Regions from separate parts of the Paenibacillus sp. OSY-SE genome, predicted to be linked through region 2. Evidence: predicted binding sites of a transcription regulator. Region 2 holds the regulator's gene; each other region holds the start of a gene.

Region 1 (7,436 bases), on a different contig from region 2:
GGCGCAGGAGAATCTGGGCGACATTAACCGTCAAACCATTGGCGGCGCTATCGGCACGGGCACGCATGGGACCGGAGCCAGATACGGCAGCTTGGCGACGCAGGCCGTACGGTTCAAAGCCGTGCTCGGGGATGGAAGCATCGTGAACGTGGATGCCAGCCATCCCGATTGGTTCAAAGCGATGCAAGTATCGCTCGGCGCCTTCGGCATCATTACAGAAGTGACGTTGCGCGTCGTGCCGGCCAAGCGCAAGCGCCTGACCAGCTTCCGCACGACGCTCGAGGAGACGCTGGCCCAGCTTGACGAGTGGCGGGATCAACACGAGCACTTTGAATTTTTCTGGTTTCCCCATACGTCAGGGTCACAGGTGAAGACGATGAATTCGACGGAAGAGGAGGTAACGCCGAACCGGCGTTGGAACGAGTGGAGCAAATACGTTGTGGAGAACGGGCTGTTCTGGGGCATGTCGGAAGCATGCCGTCTCGTGCCTTCATTAAGCAAGCGTGTCAGCAGCGTATCCGCGCGCTTCGTGCCCGTGTTCGATGAGGTCGGTTACGGGCATCGGCTCTTCGTCACTCCAAGGCTCGTGAAGTTCAATGAGATGGAGTACAGTGTCCCGGCGGAAGCGATGCGCGGGGCGCTCCTCGATATTCAGCGCGCGGTGCAGAAGCACCGTTTCGCCGTTCACTTTCCGGTGGAGTGCCGTTATGTGCGGGGAGACGATATATGGTTGTCTCCGGCCTATGGCCGCGATTCAGCCTATATTGCGGTACATATGTATAAGGGGATGCCGTTTCAAGCGTATTTTCAGGAAATGGAGCGTATATTGCTTCATTACGGAGGCAGGCCGCATTGGGGCAAGTGGCATTCGCTTACGGCGGAGCAGTTGCGCCCTCTTTATCCGAAGTGGGATCAGGCGATGACGATTCGCGGGCAATGCGATCCGGACGGCATCCTGATGAACCGCTACGTCAGGCGGGTGTTGGGGGAGTGACTGGCGATCTCCTTCGATCTCCTTTGAATCCGAGTCATCCCCGCATAGTCTCGTCCTAATGACTTGGATTCAACAGTGACGGAAGCGGATATCCCCACCATGCTTGCTTCCTTTTTACTTCATTTTGGGCTTCACAACAAGCTGAGCCGCCCTAACATTGACAGGGCGGCTCATATATATTATCGAGCATGTCTTTATACCGACATGGATTTTATTTTCTTTGCGCTTGCCGGCTCATTCTTGTCATTCCGCGGTAAAACACGGATCGGCGTGTCCATGCGGCAATTTTGTCCCATTTCGGTTCAATGATCGGATGGCAGCATTCCCGAACTTGAGGCTGCGCCAGCATAATTGCGCCCGCAACGGAAGCGGCAATTAACAGAGCCGTTTCAATCCCGGCAGAAATGTGATTGTAGATGCCGGAATACACGACAAAGCGAATGACGATTCCATGAATCAAAAAGACGTAAAGTGTGCGTTGACCGAGAGCGGTGATGCCGTTGTTGCGTTTGGGCACCCATGCGAGGAAAGCGATGGAAGCGATGATTTCCAGTGCATAAATGCTAAGCCGCAGAACAGATGCCGCCCAGATGTTGCCCGTCCATCCCAGCTCGTGGAATGTCATGTTGTTCATCAGCCAGACTGGGTTGATCCGATTCGCCATCAAGTACAACGTAACGAGAATTCCAGCGGATAAGGCTGCCGCCAGCAGGCGGAGCGCCGGCGTAAATCGTGCGCGGAATGCATCGAAATTGAAAGTGTAGCCAATGACGAAAAACGGCAAGTATACGACAGACCGCGAGATGCCAAGCCATGCGCCTTCTACCGGAAGAAATCCGACGAGCACGCCGAGCATGAGTGACAAGATGATCGGATGGCGGACCTGATAGCGTGTGAAGAGCATCATCATAAGCCGCCAGAATATATGCCCGACAAGGAACCACAGCAATAGATAGGGCATGAAGAAGGAATGCGTAATGCCCGGAACCCGGAACAAGAACACATCGAGCAGCGAATATATCGATTGGAAAATGACATACTGCAGGGCGATCTGCTTCAGAACGCGAATACCAGCCATACCGTTCAAGTTATGACGCGCGAAATAACCGGTCACAAAGACGAACAGAGGCATATGAAACGCATAAATCCATAGAAACAAAGCTTTGATTTCCGGCATGCCGCCAATAAGAGGCTCGATAGCATTGCCGACAAATACGCATACGATTAACAAAAAACGCAAGTTTAATGCAAACGTCTCTCCACTCCCATGTGACGTTACCGATGCATTTTCGGGGGCGGTTCGTGTCAACCAACGCTCCCACATGGTGTATGTCCCTCCCTACAACATCAACCAATCGGCCTCTTTGTATATTAGCCGAAATTTCTTGTTATTTACAATTTAAAGTTATCATAGCTTATCGGCATATATTGTGATTAAGGTCACAAAGACTGAGGCGAAAGCGCTGCGCACTTTTGACAGAATTGCGAACGTTGCCCCGTCGCCTTAGACAGGAGCTCATCCTTGAAGTAACATATCAACATAGGGGAAATGAAAGGGGATGCAGAACATGTCTACCGTGTCTGCCGATAGTCGCAGCCGTCGGCTCAAGCGTGTGCGTTCATACATACCGAATCAGCACGGAGCATGGGCCATGCTGATCGTGCCTTTTGTAGTCGGTATGTTTGCGAGCCGGCCTAACATGACACATGTATGGCTGTTTGTGGCCTGGCTGGCTGTGTACTGCGGTTCCTTTGCGTGCATGCAGTGGATAAAAACGAGGCGGATAACGGTTTATCTAGGTCCTATGCTGGTATACGGAGTTACTTTTGTGGTATCGGCCGTTGTCGTGGTCGCGCTTCGCCCCGATATTTGGTGGATGGGCGCGGTGATGCTGCCGTTGTTCGTTGTTAACTTGATGTTCGCTAAGCAGAAGAACGAGCGGCATCTAGTAAATGATTTCGTTGCCGTTTTGCAATTTTGCTGGATGCTTATCATTTCGTTCGAGATTGGCGGCGGCACGGACTGGAGCTTGGCTTGGCGCTTGTTTGCCGCTTGTGTGCTGTACTTTGTCGGTACTGTTTTTTATGTCAAGACGATGATTCGCGAAAAAGGAAATCCCGTATATTATGCATTATCGATCATCGTGCACCTGATTGCGGCATCCATTGTTGGACTATTGTTTCCAGCGTGGATTGCAGTGCCGTTTGCGCTGCTGTTCATCCGCGCGGTCTGGATGCCGAAGCAAGCCGTAACGGTGAAGCAGGTCGGTATTTCGGAGATTGGATTCAGTGCCGTCACCGCTTGTTCACTCATTGCATTGCTCTGATTGGCAAGGCTGTTCTACCTGAATTGGGGGAAGGGCCTTGTCTTTTTATCAATTGACGCTGTGGCAAATATAGGATTATGATTAAGGACATGAACGATAGTGAACCAATGGGTTGTGGGGCGAAGGAGGTTGCGGCAACATGCAAGCGTTATCAAGGGGGAGCGAACCAGAAGTAGTAACTTTTGGCGAGTCGATGGCGCTCTTTAGTTCTGCCGACACACGGGGGCTGGAGTATGCGCAGACGGTAGGAAAATCATTCGGTGGCGCCGAGAGCAATGTGGCTATCGGCTTGGCACGCTTAGGTCACCGTGCCGGTTGGTGCGGCCGGTTGGGGAAAGACCCGCTTGGCCTTCACATTTGGAAGGCGATTCGCGGGGAAGGCGTTGATGTCTCCCGGGCCGCACTTGTCGGCGATGCGCCGACCGGCCTGATGATGAGAGAGCTTGTGGCAGGCAAATCGTCCGTATACTACTATCGCAGAGGTTCCGCTGCAAGCCGTATGGCGCCGGAGCATTTGGATATGGAATATATAAGTTCCGCACGTATGCTGCACGTTACCGGCATTACATGCGCCTTGAGCGATAATAGTGCGGATACGGTGGCGGCTGCGGTTCGGTCGGCGAAGGCAGCGGGTGTGAAGGTATGCTTCGATCCGAATCTGCGGCTTAAGCTGTGGTCAATTGAAGAAGCGCGAGCACGTCTGCTTCCGCTGTCTCTCGAAGCGGATTATTTTATGCCAGGACTCGACGAACTGAAGCTGCTATACGATACAGAGGATGAAGCAGCGATCTTCAAGCGGCTCTCTGCTCTGCCGGGCATCAGCATCGTCAAAGGCGGGCAAGGCGAAAATTACGTCGTTCAAGGTTCACATATCGAGAAAGTCTCTTATGAACTGGTCGAGCATGTCGTGGATACGGTAGGTGCGGGAGATGCATTCTGCGCCGGATTTCTATCTGGAATATTGCGCGGCAGCACACCGGTCGAAGCCGTCTCGTTCGGCAATGTGATGGGAGCAATGGTCGTGCAAGCTTTCGGCGATTGGGAAGCCATGCCGACATGGGAGCAGGTGCAAGCATCGCTTACGAATGCGGTTCATATCGAGCGCTAATTCCGCAAGCTTGAGCTTGATCTGCATATCAGACTGCTCGAATTTCGTCTAGTTGTGGTTGTCATGCACATGGTTGTCGAACACAAGGTAAAAGTAAAGGTGTAAGTATGGGGAGGAGAGTCAACATGGAAAAAATTCGCGTTATCCAACAAATACACGAGCAAGGTGTTGTTGCCGTACTGCGTGGGAATTCGCCTGAAGAGGTCGTTGAAATGGCGGCACAGGCCATTGCCGGAGGCATTCGCGTCATTGAAGTGACGATGACGGTCCCAAATGCGCTGCAAGCAATTGAACAATTAAGACGGATGTACTCTTCGAAATCTTCCAATGTGGACCGCTTTGCGATTATTGGTGCTGGCACCGTGCTTGAGCCTACCACCGCGCGAGCCTGCATTTTGGCCGGATCCGAGTTCATCGTCGGTCCGTCGTTGAATGCGGATACAATCAAGATGTGTAATCTGTACCGTATTCCGGTCATGCCTGGCGTCATGACAATTGGCGAAGTGCAGGAAGCGCTTGAGCTGGGGGCGGATATCATCAAGCTGTTCCCAGGCAATTTGTACGAGCCATCCATTATCGGGACGATAAAGGGCCCAATGCCGCAAGCGAACATTATGCCGACTGGCGGGGTCAACGTGGCGAATCTCGGCGATTGGATTAGAGCTGGCGCCGTTGCCGTAGGCATCGGATCAGACTTGACGAAGGAAGCGATAGCATCCGGCGACATGAGCTTGGTGCGCAAGAAGGCGGAGCAGTATATGGATGCGTACCGTCAGGCCAGATCGAAGCTGACGCTGCAGCCGCAATAGCAACAACAGCTCTTATGACCATAGGTTTATTAAGTTGTTAGATGAACCACACAACCTCCTCATTTCCATGAAGCGGCGATCCATGCAGCTATTTATTGTGGAAAGAGGAGGTTGTCTGTTTTGGTATGGTTTGCTTGTAGGAACAGATGAGCCCGTGGTAAGGTGAAGAATAAGAAGGCGCTTTCAAGGAGCGATGATCAGCATGCCTTATCCGGAGCCTGCCCCACGCTTGCACAAGCGAATTCGCTTGCTGTGGAAGCGGTTGATTTCGTTCATCCATCAATGTCTCAGACAGGTGACGATACGCCGGAGACTCACGACGACACTCGTTATTTTGGCGATTGCCCCCGTCTCCATCATGGGGGTATTCACGTTCACGCAGACGACGAAGGATGTGCGGGATAAGGTCAGTTACGCGTCCATCCAATTGCTGAATCAAGTGGCGAAAAATATTTATTACGTCAATCAGCGCTTCGAATCGCTGTCTGATTACATTATGTATGACAGTATGGTGCAGAAAGCGCTCATAGAGAAGGATCAGATTACGAGCTGGACGCAGCGCGTCGTCAATGAGCATATCAATGAGATGCTGGAGAAGCAATTTGAAATTTTAGCGGACATTAAGACACTGATGCTGTTCACCCCGGATGGTCAAGTATTTTACGATATCGGCTACAACCGGTTCCGTGAATCCGATCTTCAGGCGCTGTACCGCCAACTCGAAGCGCATACGGCTTCGAACCGTTCCCGGGAATTGTGGACGCACGTGAAGACGATAAACGGGGATAATTGCTTAGTATACGCCCGTCCCATCAACAACATGAACGATTGGAGCCAGCGGATTGGCTACATTGTCGTAGCAGTGGACGAATATTTATATTCGACCTTTACGTATGGCGATGTCACGATGGGACAAGGTTCCAGCTTGTTTATCATCAATACGGCAGGCAAGGTTATGTCGACGAGCGATTACAGGCTAAAGGTCGGACAGTTCTATCCCGATCCGAGCTTCAAGGACCATCTGCAAGTGGACGCGGAACGATTGAACGGCGTATTCACGATGAACCGGTCGATTGATTCCACCGAGAAACCTTATTTATTTGTTTATACGTACAGTGTATTCAATGATTGGTTTTTGGTCGGTTCCATACCTTATAACTATTTGAATGAGGAAGCTTGGAAGCTGCAGCGTGATTTCATCATTATCTGTGGCGTGCTGCTTGCTCTGTCGCTTGTCATTACGCTCGTCATCTCCACGAGCATTACGGGGCCTTTGAAGCGTCTGACGGACGAGACCAAGAGGGTCTCGATGGGACAGCTGGACAATCGGATTGTGGACAAAGGAAATGACGAGCTCGGCTTTCTCACGCACAAATTTAATGACATGGTCATTCAAATTAAAGATCTCATCGTGCGGACTGAGGAAGAGCAGCGGCTAAAGCGAGAGATAGAATTGCAAATGCTGCAAGCGCAAATTAACCCGCACTTTCTATTCAACACGTTGAACTCGTTAAAATGGACGGCAGCTTTAAGTCAGGCGGATAGCGTTAGCAACGGACTGGGCGCCTTGGCGGATCTGCTTCGACATACGATAGTGGATAAGAAGGAGCTTGTCACGCTGCGCGATGAATTCCGACAGCTGCGCAATTACGTCACGATTCAAAAAATGAGGTACGGGGAATTTGGCATCAATTTCGATGTTGATCCCGGGCTGTACGATATATACGTCATCAAATTTTTGCTGCAGCCGATCGTGGAGAACGCCATCATTCACGGGCTCGATACCGGGAAGGCGGAGCGGGTAATACGGATATCGGTTCGCCAGGTGAAAGTGTCTCAGTATATGAATACGCAGGGCGCGTTTGACACGGCTGCAGCGTCAAAGGCGATGAAGGACTCGCCAGTGCTGCAAATTCAAGTGAGTGATAACGGAAAGGGAATGGACGAAGAAACGCTGCGTTCCTTTTTCACAAAGCAGCCAAAATCCCACCAGCGTCTTGCGAATATCGGCGTTCATAACGTTCTTGAACGCATTCGCCTTCATTACGGTGAGCCTTACGGTATGCAGGTCATGAGCAGGCTCGGCGAAGGAACAACGGTGACGTTCTGTTTGCCGCTCATCCTTTACATTTCGTCGGCGGAACAGGATTAGACATAAGCTACACGAAGAAGGTGACAGAACATGTATAAAGTGCTTA
Region 2 (7,436 bases):
GAAGAAGGAACAAGAGATCTCGGCACCCGATTACGGCGATCCTTTTCAACGGGGCCAAGGATATTATTTGTTGATGATGTATAAGGAAGCAGTCAAGCATTTGGAGCAAGCGGCGCTTCATCAGCCGGACAATATTGAAGTGCGGGCTTATCTGGCCATGGCGTATTTGAACATGGGGCGAAGCCAGGAAGCCGGACATCATTTCGAATTCATCATTCCTTTAACGGAAAGCAAGTGCTTGAAGGCCATCGCGTATAATGCGCTCGGTTGTATTCAAGCGGAGCAGCGCAACTTGTCTCTGGCGCAAGAGTATTTTGCGAAAGCCCACCAGATGGATCCTTCATTGCCAGAACCGGTCTTTAATTTGAAGGTGTGTCTGTCGAATTGCGGTCATCTGCAGTACGGTGCCGGAAATATGAACCACATGCAATAAGATTATTTAGAGGGGAACATTTGTGCGAAGTACGCACAGATGTTTCCCTCTAGTCATTTCCAAATGACCGAACATCTGTTATGCTAATAACAGTAATTGCGAGAGGAATTATATTAAGATGAGATTTGCTGTATTGGACTTTGAAACGACAGGCAATCAGCCTAACGATGAAATTATACAAATCGGACTCGTCATTCTCGGTCACGATTTACAGATGGAACGCGAGTATCATACGCTCGTTCGGCCGACCATCACAATTCCTGAATTCATTACGCAATTAACCGGAATTGGCAATGAGGATGTGCAGGATGCGCCAGACTTGGATGAAGCGATGACAGGGCTTGTTCCATTGTTAAGTGACGTCGTGCTCGTCGGACATAATGTTGCGTTCGATTATCAATTTCTGCGCCAAGCTCTAGAGCAGACCGGTTATTTACCGTTTACCGGACGTATTCTGGACACCATTGAGCTGCTGCGGATACTGTTCCCTTCACTGCCGTCTTATCAGTTGGGATCGGTTGCGCATGAATTCGGAATCATCCATGACCGACCGCATCAAGCCGACAGCGACGCGAGAGCGACAGCCGATGTATTTATCCGCTGCCTGCAAGCGATCGATGACTTGCCGCTTCTGACTCTGCAACGTATTGTGGATGTATTTGGCGATCAAGAAGAGCGCGATTTAAAGTGGATGCTGGTGGAGAAGCTAAATGAACGTGAGCGGGACGTGTCCGATTGGGACGAGAAGGAAGGTAACTTTCCATTCCGTCAGCTAACGTTGAAGCAAGGGGATTGGACGGATACCCTTCCTCCGCGTGAAGGTTCAGAGAGCAGTCCGCTCAACAATGTGACGTTCCGTGGCTTTATGGATGAAGTGAGGAACAATTTGGCGAGTCTGTTGCCGAATTACGAGCCGCGTGAAGCTCAGGAACAAATGTTTAACGAAGTGATGGAATGCCAGGAGCAGGACCTTCATCTCTTGATTGAAGCTGGAACAGGCACTGGGAAATCACTTGGATACTTGCTCCCTTCCTTATATTACAGCGTATCTCAAGAGAAGAAAGTGATTGTTAGCACGCACACTATCAATTTGCAAGAACAGTTGAGACAGCGTGATTTACCGCTTCTGGAGAAGATTGTTCCGTTTCCTTTCAAAGCTTCGGTGTTAAAAGGACGCAGTCACTATTTGTGTTTGAGAAAATTTGAACATAAAATAAATCATAGAGAGTTCGTTCATGCGCGTGACGACAGCATAACCGCTGCTCAGTTTCTCGTCTGGCTAAGCCAGACGGAGCATGGCGATGATGAGGAGCTGCATTTGGTCCACAAAGGTCCAGATTTCTGGGATACGGTGTCCAGTGATAGCGACTCTTGTCTGAACCGGGCTTGCCCGTGGTTCCGGCGCTGCTTCTATCATCGGGCGAAGAATGAAGCGAATTTGTCGGACATTATTATAACGAACCATTCTCTGCTGTTCACCGATGTCATTGCCGAACATCGTCTGTTGCCTACCTATGAACACTTGGTCATAGATGAGGCTCATCATTTTGAAGAGACGGCAGGCAAACATCTAGGCATCCATTTGCAATATTTTTCACTCATTCATCCGTTAACGCGGCTATTCAAAGACAGCAAGAATGGAGCATTGATCTTGCTTCAGATGCGGCTCCGCCTATCCGGTCACGAGAAAGCGCTTATCTGGGCAGAAGGAATCGACAAGCTGCTCACGCAAATCGTCGACGTGAAGGAACAATGGGACCGTTTGAATGAAGTCTTGTTCCAATTGCTTCCTCCGACTGAGAACGGACAAGCCGAAGCCGCCGGGCAGACGGTATTCCGGTTGCCGTCGGGCGAACGTCCAGAAGCTTGGGCCGGCATCACCGAGCTGGAAAGCGACATCCATGTCCGGCTTAGCGATATTGTTCGGTCAGGAGAGAAGCTGGCCAACGAATGGAAGGATTACGATGACGATGAAATTCAGGGCGTTGTCGTGGACGTGACGGGATTGTTCAAAGAATTGGGCCTAGTTCGGGATGAATTCCGCAACTTTATGCAGGGGAAAGACCCGGAAACGGTCTACTGGATGGAAGGGAATTCCCAGTTCAAGCATAAATCGATGCATATGTACGCAGTCCCGGTCGATGTGAGTGATGCACTGAAACGGTATTTTTTTGAACCGAAGAAAAGTGTAATTCTGACATCGGCTACGCTGTCGGTCGATAAATCATTCCAGTTCGTGGCAGAACAAATCGGGCTGAAGGATGCGGAGCGGGATGGACGGCTGCACACGGTCATATTACCGTCACCGTTTAATTACCGGGAACAGGCATTAGTCGTTATCCCACGTGATTTCCCGAGCGTAAAGGGCGCATCAGATGCAAAGTTCAACCAGATGTTGACGCAATCGATAGCGGATGTCGCGCAAGTAACGAGAGGACGAATGCTTGTGCTCTTCACCTCGTATCGCATGCTGCGGGATGTATATGCGCCTTTGAAGGAAGCGCTGAGCGTTCACGGGATTCACGTGCTTGGACAAGGCATTGACAGCGGTAACCGCAGCAAGCTGACCCGCAGGTTCAGGGAGCAATCCGCTTCCGTCTTGCTGGGGACGAGCAGCTTCTGGGAAGGGGTGGACATTCCTGGAGATGCACTCACGTGCTTGGCGATTGTTCGACTTCCGTTCCAGCCGCCGAACCACCCGTTGGTCGAGGCAAAATCAGAGCGGCTGAAACGGCAAAATCAGAATCCATTCCGGAAGTATTCCGTGCCGCAAGCCGTTATCCGCTTTAAGCAGGGATTCGGCCGATTGGTGCGGACCTCGCAGGATAAGGGAATTGTCATCATCTATGATACGCGCGTGATCGAAACAAGCTATGGCAAGCACTTTTTATATTCCTTGCCGGGACCAAAGATGGAGCACATGGCTGCAGAGCAGTTGGTTCCGCGCATTGAAACGTGGTTGGACGATAATCAAAAGACGTTGAAGAGCGATGAGGGGACTTGATTTAAGATATGAAAACATTAAAAATATCTGAAGCTGTTGTTCGACGTCTGCCGGTCTATTTGCGTCATTTGATAGAACTGAAGCAGCGTGAAGTATTGACAGTTTCTTCTCAGGATTTGGGCCAGAAGCTGGATTTAAATCCAGCGCAAATCCGCAAGGACTTGGCTTATTTTGGAGATTTTGGACGCAAAGGCATTGGTTATGACGTATCTTATTTAATACAGCAAATCCGTCATATATTGAAGCTGGACCAAATTATTAACGTTGGCCTGGTCGGTGCCGGTAAACTGGGGCATGCGTTGTGCAATTACACGGTCTATTTGAAAGACAACATGAAAATCGTAGCTGTGTTCGACGCCATGGAGTCCAAGATTGGCACGGATATTAATAATCTGAAAGTTCAACCTATGAGCGAAATGATCACAACGGTTCGAAATCAGCACATCCGTATCGGAATTATTACGGTTCCGGCCGCGGAAGCGCAATATGTAGCGGAGCAATTCGTCGAAGCCGGTGTAGAAGCCATTTTGAACTTTGCGCCTGTTATTTTGAAGGTTCCGTCTCATGTGCGCGTGCATACTGCCGATTTCACAACGGATTTGTTTAGCCTGGCTTATTATTTAACGGATCAGGGAAAGGAAGTTCCAGTCCAATGACAAAGCGAATCATTATTGAAAATGGCGCCTTTGCGGTACTTAATGCTCAATCCGGGCAAACCTCAACCAAGGGAACGATGGTTATTGAAAATGATCGAATTGTCCACTTGGGAGATTCACTTCCCGCGCAGTTCGATACGAGTGATGCAGAGAGAATAAACGGCAAAGGTCTGTTCTTCCTGCCTGGTTTAATCAATACGCATGGTCATGCTGCGATGTCGCTCCTGCGCGGGTATGGTGACGACATGGTGCTGCAATCGTGGCTGCAGGAGAAAATGTGGCCAATGGAAGCGAAATTTACGTCACAGGATGTGTATTGGGGAACCGCATTATCCGTCGTTGAGATGCTTAAGGGCGGAACCACAACGTTCGTCGACATGTATGATCATATGGATGAAGTCGCTAAAGTCTGCGAACAGTCTGGCATTCGGGGCTGTCTAATGCGCGGCGCAATCGGGCTGTGTCCTGAAGACGTCCAGGATGCGAAGCTTAAAGAAGCGGTTCAATTCGCAAAAGACTGGAACGGCAAGGCGAATGGACGGATTACAACCGTGCTGGCGCCACATGCGCCATATACGTGTCCGCCGGCATTCATTGAGAAGTTCGTGCAAGCGGCACATGATATGGATTTACCTCTTCATACACATATGTCGGAGACGAAGGCGGAAGTGGAACAGAACGTGAAGGATTATGGGCTCCGTCCGGTTGCTCATTTAGAGAAATTAGGCTTCTTCTCCCGGCCGTCGTTCATTGCACACGGGGTACATTTGACAGATGAAGAAATTGCGACTCTGGCTCACTACCATGTAGCTGTGTCTCATAATCCAGGCAGCAACCTCAAGTTGGCGAGCGGTGTAGCTCGGGTTCCTGAATTGTTGCGCGCAGGAGTTGTCGTCTCTCTCGGAACGGATGGTCCGGCCAGCAACAATAACTTAGACATGTTCGAAGAAATGCGGCTTGCTGCGCTTATACACAAAGGAGTATCGGGAGATCCAACCGCGATTCCGGCTGCAGAAGCGCTGCGCATGGGTACCGTATACGGGGCGAAGACGATTTCGCTTCCTGATGTAGGATTGCTTGAGGTCGGTATGAAGGCAGATATGGTTGCGGTAGATATCGATCAAGCTCACTTCATTCCACATACGGATCTCGTATCTCACATGATTTACTCCGCTTCGGCTAAAGATGTGAAGCATGTGTGGATTGATGGAGAACAGGTCGTGAAGAATGGCGAATGCCTGACGTTAGATGAAGAACGTATCCGTCATGAGACGCAGCAATGCTTCGAGCAGCTGCTGCAGCGATAAGCGGGGGGATTTATTCATGGTAAGAAGCCGCACACGTCGGCGTTCCAAATGGAAATGGTATATCCCGCTGGCGGTTCTTATTCTGATTCTTCTCATTGCTGCCGTATATATGTATGTGCAATATATAAATGCTGATGAGCGAGTGAAAGAAGCTGATATCATTCGCCAAGCGAATGATAGTGTAAAGCTCGCAGAAATATCCGGTGTCGAGAAGAGCGTATGGGACGACATTGTCTATGTTGTTGAAGGTAAAGATGAACAAGACCAAGAACGACTGGTGTGGGTGTTTCCGAAGAAAGTCGTATCTATGTACGCCTTTGAAGGAATAAAAAAAGATGCGATGAAAGCAAAAATAAAAGAGCAATATAACAAGGTTCACATCGTACGGCTTATTCCCGGATATAAAGACGGGCAATATGTATGGCAGGCGATGCTGGAGCGAGCGGACGAACAGGGCGCCAACCGCTATTATTATCAATTTTATCTGTTCGCCGACGGTTCACCGATCGGAGAAATCTACGGGCTGCCTAATAAATAACGATGAACCACCTGTCAAGTGCTCATTACACCGTATTCTTGCAAGTGACGCGATTGAAGCGTTGCAGCGAGAATACGGTGTTTTTTTTGTTGCCAAGGGGATTGGCAGCTATGGTACACTTTACATTCAACTTCAGTGTATATACTATGATATACTCTAACATGTACTGAATGATATATTTCATGTATTCAACAAGCGCCGTTTTCATGTAGATAGATTAGAGTGTGAGGAGGTATTTCAGCATGACGAAAAAAGTTCGTATCGCGCCTACCATCCTGATTATGATTGTGACGGGCGCCGTACTGTTCGGTGGATGGGCGTTGTATCAGACTAATTTTGTGAAGCAGCCAGTGGAACAGATCGTGCAAAAGCATGCTGAGATTACACAATATCATGTTGACTGGCAGACCGACGCGATGAAGGTTCAAATTCAGACGAAGCCGGGTGTCGATGTCCGTGAATTGGTTCAGCAGCTGAATGGCGACTTGGAAAAGCAAGCAAAAGGGAAAAAGGTAGTTATTGAATATATGAATGACCATAGCACGCCGAAAATCGATAAATGGTGGTCCCAGGCATTGTTTGATGTCGCTGAAGCGATGGTACATCAAAAATATAGTCAAATTCCATCACGTCTGCAGCAGCTGCAGCAGCCGGGGATAGAAGTTCAGACGGAAATGGACAACCAGTATGTATATATTACGGTGAAGGATGGACAAGGCAGCAAGACGTTGCTGCTGCCGTTAGAAGGTACACGGATGGGGGTGTGGCCGTATGAGAAATCGACAATCGATGCGATGGCCTGAGTGGGTCATCGGCGTATCCATTCCACTCCTGTTGTTCATTATTTTCCTTGGAGTGAATGTGTGGCCGATCGTACTGGCTGCCGCCGCAATAGGTGTATTGGCGTTCGTAGCGCAGCGTCGTGGTGCGGGTATGGCAGCAACCTCTGGCCGCAAAGATTCACGAAGTCTTAAAGTCACTGCAATGAGCTTCGATAACATCGGGGGTCAAGAACGTGCCAAAAATGAGCTGGTAGAAGCTTTGGACTTCCTGGTTCACCCTGACGCTATCAGTAAATTCGGAATACGTCCTCTAAAGGGCATTCTTCTAACTGGTCCTCCGGGGACAGGGAAGACGTTGATGGCCAAGGCGTCGGCCCATTACGCAGACGCGGTGTTCATTGGAGTATCCGGCAGTGAGTTCGTAGAGATGTTCGTTGGGGTCGGTGCTGGCCGGGTGCGAGAGCTGTTTAAGGACGCGAGACAGCGTGCTGTGAAGGAGAAAAAAGAGAACGCAGTTATTTTTATCGATGAGATTGACGTTATCGGCGGTAAACGTGAAGGCGGGCAACAGCGGGAATACGATCAGACATTGAACCAATTGTTGACGGAAATGGACGGTTTATATGCGGATCAGACGCCAAGAATTCTCGTGATGGCAGCGACAAACCGTAAAGAGATGCTCGACAGCGCCCTGCTGCGTCCGGGTCGGTTCGACC
Region 3 (7,436 bases), on a different contig from region 2:
ATCGTCCGAACGCAATCCAAGTCCAGGTTCGGACAAGTCTCCTTGCAGCAGCGTGATACGCGTGTCTTCGCCCAATCCCATGCGTTGCAGCATGGCAGAAGCCTTCTCCGTCGAACGAACCAGGAGCAACAGGCGCTCCCTGCCTTCTGCGAGTTGTTTGACAACTTCCTTGCCTATAAACCCGGTTCCTCCGGTGATAAACAGAACACTCATCTCAATTCCTCCACACCATTTAGAACTACGTAGTTCTATTTATGAATAAAAAAGAAGCTTCATTTAATGAAGCATTCTACAAAAATGAACAGCCGTCCGTTTGATGACCCCGGCATCGCGGGTTGTTTCGGCCAATACAAGCGAACCTTCCAGCGCCGCTATGAACAGCGAAGCCGCCTCATCGGCCCCGATGCCTTCCCGGAACTCTTGCTTCTTGACTCCTTGTTCGAACAGCTTCGTCAGAAGCGGATGCAGCTCGGCAAAGAAACGGAATATTCTCTCTCTAACGGCCTCAGCCTGCTCCGAACATTGCAAATATAACGACACGAACGGGCAACCCCCTTGGTGATTCCGTTCCGTAAAGCCTGCGGCCAGCGATTCCATGAAGGCCAGGATGCGCTTCTCCACCGTAAGGTCGTTTTGGCCGAGCGAGGCGAATAACTGGGCTTCATACCTATCGGCCCAAAATTCGACGACGGCCAGCAGCAACTCCTCCTTGCTCTTGAAGTGATAATAAATATTCGATTTCGACACACGGCTTTTCCGCATCACATCATCCATGCTTGTATAAGCATATCCGCCCATCAGAAACATCTGCGCTGCCGTCTGGATGACCTGATCGCGATTGGATGGTTGGTTTCTTTTTCGATTCATAACTAGAACTATACAGTACTATTTTTAATAAATCAATCCCTTTAGTTTAAGGCCGCTATCTTAGGATTCGAGCCGCCGTTATGATGGGCGCACCCAACATACTCCCGCTGAACACGTCATATTACTAAAATGAAGTATCGATCCTCACATTACGACAAAGGAGCGTGTTTCATCATGGATTATCTCCCTCCGCAGCAACCTGCATATGCAAATGTGCCGCAGCCCATCAGGAAAGACGGGGCAGGCGCAACCGATCTCGGCCCGCGCGATGTCATGCGTGATTTGGAGAATCCCGATCTGCTGGTGCCGCCGGCCACCGATGCCGGAACGGTCCCTAACTTGAAGTTCTCGTTCTCCGATACCCACATGCAGTTGAATCATGGCGGCTGGTCGCGGGAAGTGACGGCCAGGGAGCTTCCGATCGCAACGACCCTTGCAGGGGTGAACATGCGGCTGACGCCGGGCGGCGTGCGAGAGCTGCATTGGCACAAGCAAGCGGAGTGGGCGTACATGCTGCTCGGCCGGGCACGCATCACCGCGGTCGATCAGAACGGGCGGAACTTCATTGCCGATGTCGGCCCGGGCGACCTGTGGTATTTCCCTCCGGGAATTCCGCACTCGATTCAAGGATTGGAGGAAGGCTGCGAATTTCTGCTCGTATTCGACGACGGCAGCTTCTCGGATATCGACACGTTCTCCATCACCGATTGGTTCGCGCATACGCCTAAGGACGTGCTGGCATCTAATTTTGGCGTACCCGAAAGCGCCTTTGACGGGATCCCGACGGAACAGCGGTACATTTTCCAATCCACCGTGCCCGGCTCGCTAGATAGCCAGAAAGTGCCGGATCCTTATGGAACGGTGCCGCTATCCTTGACTTACCGCATGCTCGCCCAGACTCCGATCAAGACACCTGGCGGATCGGTACGTATTGTTGATTCGACCAACTTTCCGATTTCGACCCGCATCGCGGCAGCGTTGGTCGAGGTTCTGCCCGGGGGCATGCGGGAAATGCACTGGCATCCGAACAACGACGAGTGGCAATACTACCTCACCGGCACTGCACGCATGACAGCTTTCGCAGCGGAGGGTGAAGCCCGGACATTTGACTTCAGGGCTGGCGATGTCGGATATGTGCCGTTCGCCTTCGGTCACTACATCCAGAACACTGGCAATCAAAGCCTGTGGTTTCTGGAGATGTTCCAGAGCGACCGCTTCGCCGATGTATCGCTGAATCAGTGGATGGCGCTCACCCCTCACGAACTCGTGCGTGATCACCTCCATGCCAGCCCCGAACTAATGCAGGCGCTGCGCAAACAGAAATGGCCTGTCGTCAAATACGAGGGGACGCCCAAGCCGCCCAAGCCGTTGTGACAGGGGGCATTACTGCTCCAATAACTGCACGATCCCATGTCCGCCATCTACAATGACCCTATCTCCCGTTTTCAGCCTTGTTGTGGCGTTGCCGCAGCCTACGACTGCCGGAATCCCCATACTTCCGCTTTAGTGAAACATGCCCATATTCAACCTGGTCAAACGAGATTGCCTTTTGTGTGTCCATTACCTGACGCCTTGAGGCGTAGCACATATAAGTTGAACTTCATTGTTTTCCGTAGGTCAGTGTGAGTTCCCATTGGATAATGTACAGTGGAATGTACAGATTGAGCGGCCAAGTGGCATGTTGGCTGTATTTAGTGCAGTGGATTTGGCTGTTTTTCAGCGACTGCGGCGAAACGAGTCCAAACCATTGGATGAATTCCAATGAAACATGCCGCAACGGGATTTGCAAGATATTTCTACTGCATAAAATCCAATGAAAAATGAGACGCGGAGGATACGAAGCAGCCTTCCGCCCTGCTTTTTCTTTAAATATGAGGTGAGGGGCCAACAGGGAGCGATTCCATGCCAGAATGATCGCTGCAACGGAATTCATCGTCCCGGCGTGCTTGTGGATGCTTGATGAGGCAGCGTACAAAAAAAGCCTATGGAGTCGTATGAACCCATAGGCTTCCAAGCGATTCATTTAACTGCAGCGCGCAACGCTTGCGCGAATTTGGATATGCCCGGGCCGATCTCATCAGGCTGCGGCCGCGCATATGTAAAGCGAACATAGCCCGATTCCGAACCGTACACGCTTCCCGGAACAAAGACGACCCCCCGCTTCATACCTTCCTCCAGCAGTCTGCCATCGTCGACGGGCCGCTTTATTTTGCACCACAGATGCAGCCCGCCTTGCGGCAGCGTATAGGATACCTCACCAGGCAGCTCGCGCTGCAAGGCATCAATGAGCAGATTCCGCTTATGCGACAGCTCCTGCCGCAGCCGTTGCAAATGCCGGTCAAAATGGTCCGAGGACAGTAATTGCGCAGCAATGCGCTGCGGCAGCACGCTAAGTCCGAAATCCATCTGCTGTCTCTCGTCCGTAAGCCGGTTCACAACCGATTGCGGGGCGACCATCCAACCGATGCGCAAGCCTGACGCCACTGTTTTGGAGAGCGAACCGATGTAGAGCACGGTGCTGTTGACATCAATCGACTTGAGCGATGGCGGCGGATTGCCCGCGAATGAAGTCAAGCTGAACGGATCATCCTCCACTACGGGAATTCCCAAATGTCCGCACACATCGAGCAGCCTCTCCCGGCGTGACGGATCAAGCACGCGGCCGGTCGGATTATGGTAATTCGGATTCACAAAGATCATGCGTATGTTATGTTCCCGGTACAACGATAGAATTCCCTCGGGACAGACACCCTTTTCGTCAACGGGCAGACGGAACAAGCGAAGGCCTGCCGAATGAAACATAGGCAATGAATAGTAATAGGACGGATCTTCGATCGCCACAGCATCGCCCGGGCTTAATAACCGCTGGGTAATCAAATACAGTGACTGATGAGATCCCGAGGTGATAAGGATCGAGGATTCCGTTGCCCGGATGCCGCGATATTGCTGCAAATAAGAGACCAGCGCTTGCCGCAGCGGAACATAGCCTTGCGGATTGTCATAGCCCAAATCCTCATGTAATGAATGCTCGCTCAAGAGCAGCCGAATGGCTTCATTTGGAGATAAGTCGGGAGACAGCTCGCCGCTTGCGAAGTCGATGAGCAGACGTCCCGTATCGAGTTCTTCCCGGATGGTCCGCAAGAAGGATTGGTTCGGCTGCACGACGGTGCCGCCTTCTAAATACTGAAGCCAATCCGGTGTTTGCTTGGGAGCCCCCCATTTATATTTGCTTACCCGCGTACCGCTTCCTACCATGCTTTCGATAATTCCCGATGCTCGCAATTCTTCATAGGCTTGAACGACGGTACTCCGATTTACGTTTATTTGTTCGGCGAATTTACGCTCCGAAGGGAGAATGCTGCCGGGCGGAAACTCCCCATAAAAAATTCTGCGCTCCATATATGCGGCAATCTGCTGATATAGCGCTTGTTTGCTAGAACGATCCGGTTGCCACATAGAAATCCACCTCTTATATTTACTTAGTCTGTGATTTTTATCACACGACTTAAGTATAACATCTCACTAAATTAGTCGGCGCAGGCCGATTTCATCGAAACCTTGTCAACTATGTGTCAGTGTGTTGAACATGGATGATTGACCTCTACATAAATGGATGGCGACATGGCATCCACTCTGCTCTATGATAATGCTGAAGCGATTCGCTGTGTAAAAATTCGGTTTAACGGCAGTGCCGAACCGAGCTGCGCCTAGGCAATGTAATGAAAAATGACGGTTAAGGTTACGTATAGTGACGTTCACATCATGTACAAGCGGCGCATCGTCATTCACACCATTACGTGAACCCATTCACATAATGAGGCGCCGAAGGGCCTTAAAAACACACAGAACAGCATTCAGCTAAAGGAGGCCATTATGGATCAGGTTATTCTCGCGCGCATTCAATTTGCGTCCACTACGCTATTCCATTACATCTTCGTTCCGATGACGATTGGGCTAGCGTTCTTAATCGCGATATTGGAGACGCTCTACGTTGTGAAAGGCAAAGAAATATATAAACAAACCGCTAAATTTTGGAGTAAATTGTTCCTGATCAATTTTGCAGTCGGTGTCGTAACCGGCATCTTGCAGGAGTTCCAGTTCGGCATGAACTGGTCGAACTATTCCCGCTTCGTCGGGGACGTATTCGGACCTTCGCTGGCGATTGAAGGCTTGCTTGCCTTTTTTATGGAGTCCACGTTCATTGGCTTGTGGGTGTTCGGCTGGGACCGCTTATCGAAGCGCGTTCACCTCGCATGCATTTGGCTTGTATCGATAGGTACCGTCTTGTCAGCCTTTTGGATACTGACGGCCAATTCCTTCATGCATGCGCCAGTCGGCTATGTATTCCAGAACGGAAGGGCGGAAATGAGCGATTTCTTTGCGATTATCACCAATCCGCAGCTGTGGCTGCAATTTCCGCACACCTTATTTGCCGCCTTCGCTACCGGTGCGTTCTTTATGGCTGGCGTCAGCGCATGGAAGCTGCTGAAGCGGCAAAATCTCGAAATGTTCAAAAAATCGTTCCATGTATCGATTACGGTCGCCATGATATCCGCTCTGCTCGTTGCGATTATCGGACATCAGCAAGGTCAGCACCTCCTTACATCGCAGCCAATGAAGATGGCTGCGGCTGAAGCATTGTGGAACACGAGCGAGGATCCTGCGCCGTTCACCCTCTATGCCAATATCGATACGGTGGAAAAAGAAAATTCTTCCGAAATCAAAATTCCCTATATGCTGAGCATTTTATCGTTCAACAAGTTCAGCGGCAGTCTAGACGGCATGAACCAGATTCAGGCGCAGTACGAACAAAAATACGGGCCGGGTGACTACATTCCCTCGGTAAAAATGACCTTCTGGAGCTTCCGCACCATGGTTATAGCCGGCGGCCTCATGTGTTTGCTTGGCATCTACGGCATCGTGCTGGCCCGCACACGGAAGCTTGAACAACGGCCGTGGTTTTTGAAGCTGATGGTAGGCGCGATTGCATTCCCGTTTCTGGCCAATTCGGCGGGGTGGCTGATGGCCGAGATGGGACGCCAGCCTTGGGTCGTATTCGGAGTGATGCGGACCGAAGATGCCATTTCGCCTACGGTATCCGCAGGTGAGTTGCTCTTCTCGATTATTGCCTTTACGAGCATTTATGCGATTCTGGCCATTATCGATGCATGTCTGTTCGTGAAAGTGATTCGCAAAGACGCGGAGCAGGAAGAGGTTGAAGATTCCATTTCGCACGATCCGTTTGATAAGGAGGAAGCACATGCTCTCGCTAAATGAGTTATGGTTTATTCTCGTTTCTGTTCTATTTATCGGTTTTTTCTTCCTTGAGGGCTTTGATTTCGGCGTAGGTATCGTATCGCGGTTTCTAGGCAAGAGCGACCAAGAGCGCCGTATCCTCATCAATACAATCGGCCCTTATTGGGATGCGAACGAAGTATGGCTCATTACGGCTGGCGGCGCTATGTTCGCCGCTTTTCCGGAATGGTACGCCACCTTATTCAGCGGCTTTTACATTCCGTTTGTCGTGCTGCTGCTAGCGCTTATCGCTCGCGGCGTTGCCTTTGAATTCAGAGGGAAGATGGATCACGGAATCTGGAAAAAGACATGGGATGCCGCCATTTTCATTGGAAGCCTGCTTCCGCCTTTCTTGTTCGGAGTCGTGTTCGCGAATCTCATCCGCGGCGTGCCGATTGACAGCCATAAGGAGATGATCGGCAGCGTATTCGACCTGCTGAACGGCTACGCTCTCGCCGGGGGAGTGGCCGTCGTTCTGCTATGCATCCTGCACGGCCTCGTGTTTATCACGCTGCGCACCAACGGCGTGCTGCGGGATCGGGCACGGAAGGCTGCCCGTGACATAGGTCCTGCCGTTGCGGCCGTCCTGCTCATATTTGCGGTAATGACCTATTTCAGCACCGACATTTACACCGTACATGGGGCGCAATGGATCGCATTGCCGGTTCTCGCAGGCGCAGCGCTTGTCCTGGCAGGCCTATTTATCAAGAAAAAACGCGACGGTTGGGCGTTTGCCATGACGGGCGCGGTCATCATCCTGTCCGTTGTCAGCATGTTCATCGGCTTGTTCCCGCGGGTGATGGTCAGCTCGATCAGTCCCGACTTTCACTTGACGATTTACAATGCAGCTTCCGGAGCGTATTCGTTAAAAGTGATGACGTATATTTCATTGACGATTCTTCCGTTCGTATTGGGCTATCAAATTTGGAGCTATTATGTGTTCCGCAAACGAATTGATGATAAAGAACATCTGGAGTATTGATGAAGAAAAGCAGAATGCCTCAATACAAAGGGATACAAGCGCTCTATCTGACGCTAAGCTGCATTTCATTATTGCAAAGTATATGTATTCTGTTCCAGGCAACCTTGTTGGCCCATATTATTTCTGATTTATTTCACGGGACGCCTGTGGAGGATTTTTATCTGGACCTTGCTTGCTTCTTGCTCGCCTTTCTCAGCCGAGGCGTACTCACATGGGTGCGGCAGAAGGTGTCTTACCGTTTTGCAGAGAAGACTGGCGCCGAGACGAGAAGGCGGTTGCTGGATAAGCTGTT
Region 4 (7,436 bases), on a different contig from region 2:
GATTATATAATATGCAACATTTGCAAGGAAATCCGACCTATGAACCAAGTTGTCAATGGCGCCGTATTCTGTGTTTGACTAGCACAGTGCAATGATTTCTTTTAATAGAACCTAGCAGAGCTGGTCATACCCACCTGCTCACAGTATGATAAAGCCTTCCTTTGCCTTCTTATTCATAGTATCCTTCGGTTGATTTGCGGAGCTCCTTGAATTGATTCACATCGTGTCCGAACCACACTTGGGATTTCGTTCGGGCGGCAAGAGTGCGGATCCTTTCGACCGTATTCCGGTACCCAATCGAATCATACATAATGCCCGGCGGCCTGACCGGTGGGCCGTAGCTCTCCGCCGTATAGATGGTATCGGAAGCGAGGATGATCCCGCCCGTTTCCGGCATTTCGATATGCAGGCCCAGCATGCCCCAAGCATGGCCGCTTCCGAAGTTCAGAAGGGTAATGCCTTCGACCAGCTCCAACTGATCCGCTGTGCGCTTAATCGTTTTCCACTGCAAATGATTTTTGATCCAGGCATCGATGTCCGCCCATATGTAGGATCCTTGTTTTTCGTTGCGTGCATAAGATTGCAGCGCGCCGTTCAGCTCATCCTCGTGAACGATAATCGTCGCGTTCGTGAACAGTTCCAAGCATCCGGCATGATCCAGATGCAAATGGGAGGCCACGACATACTTGATGTCACGTGGCGAGACATTCAGCTGCTCCAGCCGGTTATGCAGATAACATTCCTCACTCGCTGCCCAAGGGAACGCGAGCTGCATCATTTCGGGCCATCGCCCTTCCTTGCCCATCCCGTTCGGATTACAGGCCGTATCGAACAAAATCTTTCCTTCCGGATGATCGATCAATACGGTATAGACCGGAAATTCCACGAACTCCGTCGCCGCATTCGGATTCAGGATCGTAGCCGGATTATGCATGCCGATCAACCAGTTTTTGTCCATGCTCATGTGGCCGTTATCCATGACATACAGCTTAGGACGGGCTTTAAGCACATTCGTCATGTTCATTTCCTCCCATGTATAATGTACGACTCAGGATACACTTTGATTCTATGATCAAAAATGGAGACTTATAAACTAAACTTTCATAAGCAGGAGTTATTTAGTTTACTGAGACATGACAAAAAAGCATAATAACGTTCCATCACCTTCAGGACATCATTATGCTTGGGCTTTGACCGTTTAACTTAAACATCCACAGCAAGCATTGGACGGTACTCCCGTTTAAGACTTTGGTCACCATTTCTTCTCTTATAGATCTGCATCTTTAATGAAAATAATCTTGACTCCAATAATTCGATTCTGTTCATTGGCGGCATAATACGCCGCATAGCCTCCATCCCCGAAGCCGGAATGCGAGACTGCGCCACCATCCATGACACCGGCTTCCTCATCGCTTTCCGTAATGTCGCAGCAGGATAAATACCAGTCGCTGTCCGTATCGGACTCTGTCCCTTGAGGTTCGGAATCCGGAATTCGATACTCGCTGACGTCAAAGATCCCCGCTTGCCCGCTGTCCACCCCGACAATAAAATGACACTTCACCCATTCGAGTTCATCTGGCTTGTCGGCAACCGATATGTGATAAGCAATTAGCTTGGCGCAAGCTTCGCCCCAATCCCGAACCTCGGTTTTATGTACCTGAGCGGCCCACGTTCCGTTGCTTACATTGTCCAGCACACCCATAATAATCGTATTTTCATTCCGTTCGTAACAAGGATCGGATACAACCACTTTACCGGATGTAATTTCAAATTGGCCCAATGGAATAATCATAGCTATCTCCCTTCTTCTTAACAAACGACCATCTGAAAAAACCTCCGTCACTGGAGGCTACTGCTGCATCATCGCTTGCGCGCATAATCCAAGAAATGAAGTAATGATCGTAGCGAGTCAAAAAACACGAAAGAGGAATTCCACGCCCTTCAGAGAGTACTTAAGATAGGAGGCTAAAAAATGATGATTTCAACAAGTAAATCTAAAATCCTTGTCGTTATGGGGAGTATACTCCTTATGCTTACTTTATCAATCTTCATATATAAAGGGAACTCCTCCTCCTCCACACTATCTGCAGAGCGATTACAGCAGCTCTGACAAGAGTACCCCGCTTATAATGGTAGCGCCTTTATAACAGCAGCCTCCTAACTCGGTAATCGTAACTGATTTGATGTATTTTAGAAACCCGATGCATGATCAAAGACAAAATTAAAATATTGTGAAATAAATCACTATAAATGGGGGCGATAGTATATTAAAATAAAGTGAACCTAAAAAAGCTTCCGAAGCAGACCAGAGGAGGTAACCGTGAACGATTTTAAGTTCGGAGAATAAAGGCGACGATACGATCACCGCATCTCATTTTCTCCGTTACTCTCTCCTTTTTCGTTGGGCTCTTTATGTTCATCTAAATAACATCATAGAAAAACGGGGTGGTTAACATGAAAAAGAAAGTAGCAGCAACGTTTATTCTCGTTCTCTCTTTCATGCTCGTGATCGCGGGATGCGGTAGCGGGAACCAGAATCAAAACCAGAGCCAGGGCAATGAAAAACCGGCGGAGTCCACAGAAACGGAAGCCGTTTCGGGAGCTTCTAAAACCAACTATACACCCATCGATCAATTAAAAGATAACTATGATATCATCATTGTCGGTGCAGGCGGTGCCGGAATGTCTGCTGCACTTGAAGCAAAAGAAAAAGGCATGAACCCGGTTATTTTCGAAAAAATGCCGATTGCCGGCGGCAATACGATGAAATCATCCTCCGGTATGAATGCTTCCCAGACCAAGTTCCAAAAAGAGCAAGGCATTGAGGACAGCAATGATCTATTTTACGAAGAGACTTTAAAAGGCGGTCATGATACTAATGACAAAGAGATGCTTCGTTTCTTCGTTGACAATTCCGCAAGTGCAATCGAATGGCTTGATTCGATCGGAATTCGTTTGAACAATATCACGATTACGGGTGGTATGAACGAAAAGCGCACACACCGTCCTGAAGACGGCTCAGCGGTAGGGCAATATCTTGTCAACGGCTTGGTGAAAAATGTTCAAGAGAAAGAAATTCCTCTTTTCGTAAATGCTAATGTGACGGAAATTACGGAGAAGGATGGCAAAGTAAACGGCGTTAAGGTCCTCTTCGACAATAAAGATGAGAAAACTATTGCAGCGGATGCTGTCGTTGTGACAACCGGCGGTTATGGCGCTAACATGGATATGATTGGCGAGGTTCGCTCCGATCTGAAAGGTCTTGTGACAACAAACCAAGTAGGCAGCACCGGTGACGGCATTAAGATGATTGAAAAGCTCGGCGGTGTAACAGTAGATATGGATCAAATCCAGGTTCACCCTACGGTGCAGCAGGACAAATCCTATCTCATCGGGGAAGCGGTTCGCGGTGAAGGAGCGATCCTTGTTTCTAGTGAGGGCAAACGTTTCACCAACGAGCTGGACACTCGTGACAATGTCACTGCTGCAATCAATAAGCTGCCTGAAAAATCAGCTTATCTTGTATTTGATTCCGGCGTAAAATCCCGCGCTAAAGCGATTCAGCAGTATGAAGAAATGGGCTTTGTCATTCAGGGCGATTCGATCGAGGCTTTAGCCAAAGAAATGGGTGTTCCGGCAGATCAGCTAACAGCGACGCTGGATACATGGAACAGCGCAGTGAAGAATAAAAAGGATGCCGAGTTCGGCAGAACAACTGCGATGGACAACGACTTGTCCGGTGCGCCATACTATGCAATCAAAATCTCCCCTGGGATTCACTACACCATGGGTGGCGTGAAAATCAATACGAACACAGAAGTATTGAATAAAGACGGTCAACCTATTCCTGGCTTGTATGCAGCAGGCGAGCTTACAGGCGGCTTGCACGGTCAAAACCGTATCGGCGGCAACTCCGTTGCAGAGATCATCATCTTCGGCCGCCAAGCCGGCATACAATCGGCTGAATTCGTAAAAGCACAATAAGATATCAGCTTCCTCTTTTCATTAGCCAACAACAAACGCTTGGGCTCATCATAGTCCAAGCGTTTGTTTTATTTGCCCAGCTGTTGCTTTTTATGATGTCGGTGCTGGCGGTTCCAGAAAAAAAGGCGACCATTCCCCGGTTGAATGGAGGGAAGCGATCGCCGCTTGATTTACTGCTTTTTAGCTGTCTACATGACGGGGGTATGACATCTCAGTCGATCATTTGATCTACACGAGCATCCCGGCAATAGCCGCGCTCAATAGGTTAGCCAATGTTGCGGCAATGACCGCACGGAAGCCCATCTCGGCAAGATCTTGTCTTCTTGAAGGAGCAATCCCGCCCAAGCCTCCAATGAGGAGTGCAATGGCCGCCAGATTGGCAAAGCCGCAGAGCGCGAAGCTGATGATGACAACACTTTTTGGAGACAGATTTACAATCTCAGGCGCAAACGAAGTGTACGCTACAAATTCGTTCAAGACGAACTTTTGACCGATGAAGGAACCCGCCTGCAGCGCTTCACTCCATGGAACACCGATCAGGAAGGCAATCGGCGCGAACAGGTAGCCGAGAATTTGCTCCAGCGTCAGCGCCTCAATTCCGAACACGCCGCCAACCCAGCCAATGATCATGTTCACTAAGAAAATGAGTGATATAAATGCCAGCAGCATGGCACCTACGCCGGCAGCGATCTTGAGCCCGTCCGAAGCTCCGCGAGCAGCGGCATCGATGACATTTCGGGACTCCGTATCTTTTACCATGCTAACCCGTTCCACTCGAAGATGATGATCGGTTTCAGGCATGATAATTTTAGCTAGCAACAAGCCGCCGGGAGCTCCCATGAATGCTGCTGCAAGTAAATATTCAATCGGAACGCCAAGCATCGCGTATCCGCCCAGAACGGAACCAGAGACGCACGCCAGTCCGCCGACCATAATCGCGAACAGCTCCGACTTGGTCATTTTCTCAATATAAGGCTTAACAACAAGTGGCGCTTCTGTCGGACCTAGAAAAATATTCGCAGCTGCTGACATCGATTCCGTTTCGCTCGTTTTGAGCATCTTCGCCAGAAATCCGCCAATGATTTTCGTAGCCCACTGCATAATGCCGAGATAGTACAGAACCGCTATCAAGGAACAGAAAAAGATGATAATAGGCAATACCTGCAGCGCGAACGTAAAGCCTGCCTTTTCCGCACCCAGTATCCCGCCGAACAAGAACTGAATGCCCGCATTCGTGGAATCGATGATGCTCTGAACGGCCGTAGCCAAGTAGTTCAGCATCTTTTTGCCGAACTCCCACTTCAACACGATCAATGCAAAAATAAATTGAATCGCAAACGCGCCAATCACCGTTCTCGGATTAATCGCTTTGCGATTTTTCGAAAACGCAACTGCGATCATAAAAATCCCTAAGATTCCTAGAAGTCCCCAAATGTATTGCATATACCTATCCTTTCTTCATCGTGTCAATGACCAAGAATGTAAAGCGAAAGGGGCAAACGGCCGCTAAAGCGGCTATTCGCAGTCATTAGTTAATGGACTTCAATACGTCCAACAGCATTTCTTTAAAAGCATCTCGATCAATCGCTTCACAGACGCGAACATTGCGAGTGCGTTCCAAACGATTGTTAATATCCACAAGGCTGTAGCCTCTTGTCAGCTCACCGACGGTTTCGACATCAACGTGATAGAGATTGGACTTCGTCATGATCTTCTCGTCCGCCGCTACGGCTGCGAGCAGCGTATCCGGATGCGTCGTGCCGTTCAGTCGATGAACCGTTTTATTGAATCTCATGACGACCTTGTTGACATCTTTGAAGAATTTCGCGCCCTTCGTTCCCAGCGCTTCGATCTCTTCATGGTCGCTATCGTCCATGATGGAATATTGCGTGCACATTTCCCAACCGACCATGGTGATGGGAATCCCCGAATGAAGCACGATTTTTGCCGCTTCCGGATCAACGTAGAAATTGTACTCCGCACTCGGCGTAATATTTCCCAGCGCATTGTTCGTGCCGCCCATAATATAGAGATGCGGGATTTTCGATACAATGGTCGGGTCCTTCTTGATCGCCATCGCAATATTCGTTAACGGCGCAATCGCGATAAGATGGATTTCTCCTGGATTGTTGTGAACCGCATCGATAAGGAAGTCGACGGCATGACCTTTTTCGGGAGACTGAATCGCTTTTTCGAAAAATGAATCCCCCATCCCATCCTTGCCGTGCACATCCTCGACCGTACGATGCTCTTTTTGGCCAAGCCCCATGATTGGGCGCTCATGTCCTTTGTACACAGGGACTTGTCCGCCTTTTCCCGCTACTTGAACGGTGTAGAGCGCATTTTCAACCTGCTGATCGAACTGGACATTGCCGCCGGTAATCATAATGCCTTCGACTTGAAAATAGTGAAGCGCCGTTAAAATGGCGATCGTATCGTCTCCAGCCGTGTCGGTATCAATAATGACTCGCTTTTTCTCTGACATTACAAATCCCTCTCCGTTGCTTTTTTCGCCAATTCGGTAATGTAATCAAAGAATGCGTCGCGATTCACGTCATAAACGACATGTACCGGGCGTCCGTCAGCCGTTTCAACGGTTCGGCCTTGGCTTGCGCCTTCCGTAATCACCATACTGTTAATCGTTTGCACCTTCACAAGATCGCTATTGCCAACGAACGCTGTCGTTAATACATCCCACAGATAGTATGTCGAGTTCGTCGAGAAATGAACAAGAGGCGGCACCATCGCATAGCATTGGCCCAGGAAATCAACGCCGATATGCTTGCGTTCCGCAGCCCAGCGCTCACGAACATCCAACGTAAGCGGCACTTGATTGGTACTTTCCAGTGCCACCAGATCAATCTCGATCCCGCTGGCCCATACACGAGCAGCCGCTTCCGGATCCCAGAATACGTTCCATTCTGCCGTTCCGTCATGCTCAGGCTCATGCACATTGCCTGCTTCACGGAAGGTACCGCCCATCCATACAAGGCGTTCTACCTTTTCTTCAATCGAAGGATCGATATCTAATGCGCGAGCAAGGTCAGTAAGCGGGCCCGTAAACAGCAAGGTCGTCTTGCCTTCCGTTGCGCGCAGCGTGTCTATAATATGAAGATGTGCCGGCTTGTCCGCTACAGGAGTCACCACTTTACCGGATTCGTTGAGAAGCGGCAGGGCATCAACATAGAACGCATGCATGCGCCAGTCCTTCGGAAACGGATTTTTTCCGCGGGAATTCGACGCGGCTACATCCACACCGCCATTACCGAAACGATCAATGATTTTACGGCTTGCAAACATAGCCGGTTCCAAGTAACAATCCGCCGGAATGACCGACACGCCCGTCAACTCCACATTGTCCATATGCAGTAACAAAAATAACGAAATTAAATCATCAACGCCGCCATCATGGTTAAAATAAATGTTCTTCTTCATCTTATCTCCATTCCCAT

What was found. The regulator Rex, encoded in region 2, represses fermentation and respiration genes when NADH is low (regulators of the CRP and FNR family bind a similar motif). The targets are predictions, from matches to a motif close to TTGTGAAATATTTCACAA.
Region 1: a site for Rex is predicted at 2,423-2,440, ahead of A372_RS0124700 (YwiC-like family protein). Genes of this name have one in related genera too.
Region 3: a site for Rex is predicted at 4,663-4,680, ahead of A372_RS0123405 (cytochrome ubiquinol oxidase subunit I). Genes of this name have one in related genera too.
Region 4: a site for Rex is predicted at 2,230-2,247, ahead of A372_RS0106295 (flavocytochrome c). Genes of this name have one in related genera too.

The regions. Positions count from the first base shown of each region.
Region 1 is NZ_ALKF01000198.1:73,324-80,759, reverse strand. Features, by position in the region: gene A372_RS0124710 (D-arabinono-1,4-lactone oxidase) at 1-994, shown strand, start outside; gene A372_RS0124705 (acyltransferase family protein) at 1,206-2,318, opposite strand; gene A372_RS0124700 (YwiC-like family protein) at 2,563-3,321, shown strand; gene A372_RS0124695 (sugar kinase) at 3,461-4,429, shown strand; gene A372_RS0124690 (bifunctional 2-keto-4-hydroxyglutarate aldolase/2-keto-3-deoxy-6-phosphogluconate aldolase) at 4,555-5,238, shown strand; gene A372_RS0124685 (cache domain-containing sensor histidine kinase) at 5,441-7,390, shown strand; gene A372_RS0124680 (response regulator) at 7,421-7,436, shown strand, end outside.
Region 2 is NZ_ALKF01000184.1:60,344-67,779, forward strand. Features, by position in the region: gene A372_RS0116030 (tetratricopeptide repeat protein) at 1-433, shown strand, start outside; gene dinG (ATP-dependent DNA helicase DinG) at 552-3,437, shown strand; gene A372_RS0116040 (redox-sensing transcriptional repressor Rex) at 3,446-4,093, shown strand; gene A372_RS0116045 (amidohydrolase) at 4,090-5,400, shown strand; gene A372_RS0116050 (cell wall elongation regulator TseB-like domain-containing protein) at 5,417-5,938, shown strand; gene A372_RS0116055 (hypothetical protein) at 6,181-6,741, shown strand; gene A372_RS0116060 (AAA family ATPase) at 6,710-7,436, shown strand, end outside.
Region 3 is NZ_ALKF01000196.1:122,748-130,183, reverse strand. Features, by position in the region: gene A372_RS0123425 (alpha/beta fold hydrolase) at 1-213, opposite strand, end outside; gene A372_RS0123420 (TetR/AcrR family transcriptional regulator) at 277-867, opposite strand; gene A372_RS0123415 (oxalate decarboxylase family bicupin) at 1,042-2,241, shown strand; partial or broken gene A372_RS36625 (PEP-utilizing enzyme) at 2,251-2,361, opposite strand; gene pdxR (MocR-like pyridoxine biosynthesis transcription factor PdxR) at 2,887-4,323, opposite strand; gene A372_RS0123405 (cytochrome ubiquinol oxidase subunit I) at 4,741-6,144, shown strand; gene cydB (cytochrome d ubiquinol oxidase subunit II) at 6,128-7,144, shown strand; gene cydD (thiol reductant ABC exporter subunit CydD) at 7,144-7,436, shown strand, end outside.
Region 4 is NZ_ALKF01000156.1:17,130-24,565, reverse strand. Features, by position in the region: gene ahlS (AhlS family quorum-quenching N-acyl homoserine lactonase) at 170-1,018, opposite strand; gene A372_RS0106305 (DUF4241 domain-containing protein) at 1,268-1,792, opposite strand; gene A372_RS0106295 (flavocytochrome c) at 2,455-3,984, shown strand; gene A372_RS0106290 (NupC/NupG family nucleoside CNT transporter) at 4,213-5,427, opposite strand; gene A372_RS0106285 (nucleoside hydrolase) at 5,513-6,469, opposite strand; gene A372_RS0106280 (nucleoside hydrolase) at 6,469-7,419, opposite strand.